Linked DNA regions of Ruminococcus albus AD2013. The protein of the gene in region 2 interacts with the protein of the main gene of each other region in a pairwise test. Links are inferred from orthologs where the notes say so. Each region holds a gene or a part of one and is shown on either strand. Other genes may lie near its edges.

The links. Proteins that work in one complex are often made in the same cells at the same time.
Region 1: the proteins of N773_RS0103360 (region 2) and N773_RS0115875 interact in binary tests that used the Escherichia coli proteins (3 or more experiments, as listed by UniProt). The link is inferred for Ruminococcus albus AD2013 from one-to-one orthologs.

The regions. Positions count from the first base shown.
Region 1 is NZ_JAGS01000001.1:3,509,158-3,512,116, forward strand. The notes cover bases 1-2,943. They hold N773_RS0115875 (type I restriction-modification system subunit M), read left to right. Parts: upstream 1-675; coding sequence 676-2,211; downstream 2,212-2,943. Other genes in these bases: N773_RS22665 (hypothetical protein), read right to left, coding at 1-59; N773_RS21400 (helix-turn-helix domain-containing protein), read left to right, coding at 194-502; N773_RS20380 (restriction endonuclease subunit S), read left to right, coding at 2,204-2,943. Also shown: more of N773_RS20380, read left to right, coding at 2,944-2,959. UniProt on the Escherichia coli protein: The subtype gamma methyltransferase (M) subunit of a type I restriction enzyme. The M and S subunits together form a methyltransferase (MTase) that methylates A-2 on the top and A-3 on the bottom strand of the sequence 5'-AACN(6)GTGC-3'.
Region 2 is NZ_JAGS01000001.1:766,059-768,910, reverse strand. The notes cover bases 2-2,837. They hold N773_RS0103360 (uracil-DNA glycosylase), read left to right. Parts: upstream 2-1,000; coding sequence 1,001-1,675; downstream 1,676-2,837. Other genes in these bases: N773_RS0103355 (leucine-rich repeat domain-containing protein), read right to left, coding at 1,720-2,837; N773_RS0103365 (hypothetical protein), read left to right, coding at 777-1,001; N773_RS0103370 (transglutaminase-like domain-containing protein), read left to right, coding at 2-756. Also shown: more of N773_RS0103370, read left to right, coding at 1-1; more of N773_RS0103355, read right to left, coding at 2,838-2,852. UniProt on the Escherichia coli protein: Excises uracil residues from the DNA which can arise as a result of misincorporation of dUMP residues by DNA polymerase or due to deamination of cytosine.

The DNA of each region.
Region 1 (2,959 bases), 2.7 Mb from region 2 along the record:
ATCTCCGTTCCACGCTCTATGTATCCATGCCCAAAAAAGCAAACTGTGTAAATATTCATAGCAACTGCTCCTATTCACTTTTGTTACCATATATTATACACCTAAATGTCCATATATTCAAGCCCACACGGATATTATTTTATTGTCCGATAAGGTATATAATAATAGTAACCAATAAGAAAGGGGCGGTTTTATGGAAGTCGGCAAGAAACTGCACAAACTTAGGGAAGATAAGAAAATGTCTATGTACCGCCTTACACAGCTCACAGGAGTGTCGGGACACCATATCAAGGGCATTGAAGAAGGCACACGGCAGCCCACCATTGAAACGCTGAATCGTCTGGCAGTCGCTCTCGGTTCTTCACTTGCGGAGATGTTCAATGATGATACGGAATGCACCTATCTTACGGAGAAAGAACGGCACTTGATTGAGAATTTCCGCAGGCTGTCTGATGAAAAAGCAGATGCTCTGCTGAATATGAGCGATGTTCTGAATAAATAAGCGATGGCTACTGTAAAAGATGCAGTAGCCTTATTTTTTTGCCCATACTGGACTTATAAGTCCTCGGTGAAATATTTAGAAAAACGCCCGTCGAATCATTGACTATTTGTGCAGATTGTGCTATAATATAATGGATAATACCTTGCGTTATGTGAGGTAGTTGGAGGTTTACAATGATTACCGGTGTCATTAAGAATAAGATAGATAAAATATGGACTGATATATGGGCTGGCGGTATCACCAATCCGTTGACGGTCATTGAACAGCTCACTTATCTGATGTTTATACGCTCCCTCGATGAAAAAGAGCTTGAAAACGAAGAATTTGCCAATATGACGGGCGATACTGCCGATCTGATCTTTCCTCAGTCGGAGATCGGACAGGCTATGCGTTGGAGCAAGTTCAAGGATAAGGACGCTCGTGATATTTTCAGTATTATCTCGAAATATGCCTTTCCTGCGGTAAAGAAAATGAAGTATGGCAAGCTCCCTGATTTTGACGATAAGGGTGAGCTGATAGAAATTCCAGACCGTGAGGACGGTGAACAGGAACAGACAGCTTTCACTCGATACATGGATAGTGCCGTGTTCGTTATCCCTAATCCGCAGGTGTTGCAGAAAATCATCACGGGGCTTGACGATCTTTATGAGCATGATATAGCTGACCTCGATATGCAGGGTGATCTGTATGAGTATATGCTCGGTAAGCTCTCTACGGCAGGTCAAAACGGACAGTTCCGTACTCCGAAACATATCCGTGAGATGATGGTGGAGCTGGTTGCACCCACTCCCGACGATGTGATATGCGATCCTGCCTGCGGTACAGCCGGATTTCTCGTTTCCGCAGCCGAATATATCCGTAAGCATTATGAGGATACCATGACCGATGAGCAATGGGCTGACTTTGCTACAAAGACCTTTACGGGCTATGATACTGACCAGACGATGCTCCGTATCTCGGCTATGAACCTGATGCTCCATTCTATCACCAATCCCGATATTGACTATAAGGACAGCGTTTCAAAGCAGAACAGCGTCAGCGGCAAATACACCGTCTGCCTTGCAAATCCGCCGTTCAAGGGTTCTGTTGATGCGGAGAGTATCAACGACAACCTGAAAGCTGTCACAAACACGAAAAAGACGGAACTGCTGTTCCTTGCACTGTTCCTGCGTCTGCTGCAAAAGGGCGGCAGATGTGCTTGTATCGTGCCTGACGGTGTGCTGTTTGGTTCGAGCAAGGCGCACAAGTCTATCCGCAAGGAACTGATCGAAAATCATCAGCTCAAAGCCGTTATTTCCATGCCCAGCGGTGTTTTCAAGCCCTATGCAGGCGTTTCCACGGCGGTGCTGGTGTTCGTCAAGACCGATGCAGGCGGCACGGATAACGTGTGGTTCTATGATATGAGGGCGGACGGTTTCTCCCTTGATGACAAGCGCTCGGAGATAGCTGAAAACGATATTCCCGATATTATCGCCCGATTCCACAACCCTGACGGTGAGCGTGACAGGGAGCGCACAGAGCAGAGCTTTTTTGTGCCAAAGCTGGAGATCGTGGACAACGACTATGACCTGTCTATCAACAAGTACAAGAAAACCGAATATGTGGCGGTGGAATATCCTCCGACAAGCGAGATCATGGCAGACCTTGACGGGCTTTACAAAGAGCTTGGCGGTGTGCTGTCGGAGTTGGGAGGATTGCTGAATGAGTAAAATCCAATTAAAAGATATTTGTTGCTTTTCTAAAGGCAGTCAAATCAATGGTGATGAACTTATTGATAATGGTGAATATGATTATCTAAATGGAGGTATAAACCCCTCTGGTAAATGGAGTGATTTCAATGTATCAGGCGGCACTATTACAATAAGTGAAGGTGGTAATTCATGTGGATATGTGAATTATATGCCAGCCCCATTTTGGTGTGGTGCGCATTGTTACTATCTTTATGATTTAAGGTGTGAAGTGAAGTATCTATATTATGCCTTGAAAAGCCAACAAGATAGAATAATGAAACTTCGCTCAGGAGCTTGTATGCCTAATATCAAAAAAAGTGATATAGGTAGTTTTACTTTTGAATATACCGAGGATACAAGTGTTCAACACATAATAGTCTCTAACCTCGACAAAGTAACCCACACAATAGACCTCTGCAACGCTATCCTTGAAAAGCTTGATCTGCTTGTCAAATCACGGTTTGTGGAGATGTTTTGTGGAACAAACGATTGGAAATATGTACATATTCAGGATATATGCACGGATATGAGAACAGGACCGTTTGGAAGCGCATTGCATCATGATGAGTTTGTAGATAGTGGCGTATTTGTTCTCGGCATTGACAATGCCGTAGAGAATGAGTTTTCATATAACAGAATGAGGTATATCACAGAAGCAAAATATCAGCAACTAAAAAGATACACTGTAAAACCTCTTGATGTTATCATTACCATTATGGGAACAGTA
Region 2 (2,852 bases):
GGGGACAACCCAAACCTGACAAAGGAAGAGAAAGGCATAGATAAAAAGGACGAAAGCAGTCTCTCAAGCAGTTCTTCCAAGCCCGACAGCAGCAAAACTGATATTAATAACAGTTCCCGAAAACCTCTGAACAACAGCAAAGCCAATACCAACAGCAGAACATCTCCTAAAAATAACAGTAATGGTTCCAACAGCAAGTCAGGGGGCAGAGGAGCGATAGGCAAAAATTCTAACGGCAAAAACAGCGATGCCTCTGCATATGACAGCAAAAACAGCAGCAAGCCTGATGGAAGCGGCGGTATAGTAAGATCACCTGTGGCGAAAACTATAGGCATGACTTTGATCGCTGTAGTTGCAGGACTTGCAGCAATTGTCATCAACCGAAAGAGAAGCCTTGATAAGATGCACGAAAGCTGCACGCAAAAAGATCTTGCTAAGAGAGTTACAGCCATATACACCTACTCGCTGAAATATCTCTCTGTTCTGCACATCGAAGTCAAGAAAAATCTATCAGATATGCAGATATGTGATGAGCTGATAAATAAGTGTCATGAGCAGCGGATACATCAGCTTGATGACAAACTGACAGAGCTGACGATAATGGCAGTTGAAGCAAATATGAGCGCAGACAGTATCACCGAAGAAGAAGCTGCAAAAGCCGAGGAGATAATGAGAAGCATCTCCGAGGATATAGTGGCAAAGAAACTTGATATTATATCAAAGCTCTCGGCGAAATATATTTACTGTCTGTATTGATCGGAAAGGATATGAATCTAATGGCTAACAAGATGAAAAACAAGTACGGAAATCCTCAGAAGAATATCGATGCTTTCAAAGCAGCAGAGTCTGCAAAACTTGCAAAAGAAGTTGACAAGCAGCTTGTCCACAACACAGTGCCGACCGATAGAAAACCCATGCTTATGAGGATCATCGTACTGGCAGTAGTTGCTGTGATGGTGCTCGGCATAGTTATCGGTGCAGTAGCAGGCGGTATATTCTGATGGTAAATATCGGAAACAGCTGGGATGAAATCCTGGCAGAGGAATTCAAGAGCGAATACTACCTGAAACTTCGGGAATTTCTCAAAAGAGAATATGCACAGCAGACCATCTACCCGAATATGTATGACATTTTCAACGCCCTGAAATACACAGCGTACGAGGACGTAAAGGTTGTCATAATCGGACAGGATCCCTATCACGGTGAAGGACAGGCTCACGGGCTTTGTTTTTCGGTCAAAAGAGGTGTAATGCCTCCCCCGTCATTGCAGAACATATTCAAGGAACTGCAAAACGATGTGGGTTTCCGTATACCGAATAACGGCGAACTTACCGACTGGACAAGTCAGGGCGTCCTTCTGCTGAATGCTGTACTAACAGTACGTGCAGGACAGGCAAATTCTCACCGCGGTATAGGCTGGGAACAGCTGACTGATGCTGTGATACGCAAGCTGAACGAGCGTGAAAAACCCATAGTATTCATGCTGTGGGGCAGGAACGCCAAGGAGAAGCAAAAGCTGATAACAAACAGCAGACACCTTGTTCTGACAGCAGCCCACCCTTCTCCCCTTTCGGCGTACAACGGATTTTTCGGATGCAGACATTTTTCCATCGCAAATGAATTTCTGGCACAAACCGGCCAGGAACCTATTGATTGGAGCATTTCGGATAAATAGAATAAAATCCCGAAACACAGCAGTTTCGGGAGTTTTTATCGTTTTTATAGGGTCTTGGCATATTCGGTGAGCAGATCATGTATCGGCTCACAGTATTCCGCTTTTTCAATAAGACGCTTTACATTTCGCTTTGTGACCATCTCTCTGAGTTCGAGAACTTTTCTGACAGTATCAACATCAGAATTTTCGATAGCCATGCCTATCATCTTTGCAAAATTCTTCTTGACATACTCTGCTGCACCCTCGATGCCCGCAAAGTACATACGGAATATCAGCGCGTACTTTGGCTTATGGTCAAACATGATGCTGAAATCACGATCAAACACAAGCATAAAACACTCGTTATATGGTGTTTCGCGCGGGTAGAATGTCATCTCGCCGCGGCTGCCGTTAAGGTGTATGCAGGTATCATCAGCAAACTCTGGATCACCATCGACCTCAACGCCGTCGGGTAGATAAACGTCCGTAAGAAGATTGGTGTTTCTAAAGGAGTAACTGCTTATCTTTTTCAGACTTTTCGGGAGAGTGATGTTTTTCAGCTTTGTGCAGCCAGCAAAAGCATAGTCGCATATCTCTTCAACGCCTTCCGGGATAACACCGCTGTCCTTGCAGGCAGAACAGTATACCAGTTTGGTCAGGTCCTTATCAAAAAGCATACCATCTGAAATAGTGAAATATGGATTTTCATTACTCAAAATCAAATCATCCAGCAAACTGCACCCGGCAAGCGCAGCAGGTTCTATCTCACTGAGTGTTGAGGGAAGCGACAATGTTTTCAGATTAGGGCAGTTTAGAAATGCACCATTACCGAGAGTTTCCGTGCCCTCGCTTATGACTGCACGTTCAAGTCTCTCGCAATTTCTGAAAGCGGCGTTGCCTATGGTTTTAAGGCTGACAGGAAGCAGGATCTCTTTCAGCTTGATACATTCAAAAAACGCATTTTGATCAATAGTAACGAGACCATTTTCGATCGTCACCTTTTCAAGACACTTACAGCCCTGAAAAGCACTATCGCATATCTCCTCGACATTTGCAGGGATATACATCTCGGTAAGCCCGGACCACATAAACGCACTGTCGCCTATCTTTTTAAGGGTATTCGGCAACTTTACCCGCTTTAAGTTATGAGCACCGCAGAATGCAGCTTCATCTATCTCTGTAACACCTTCGGGAACTT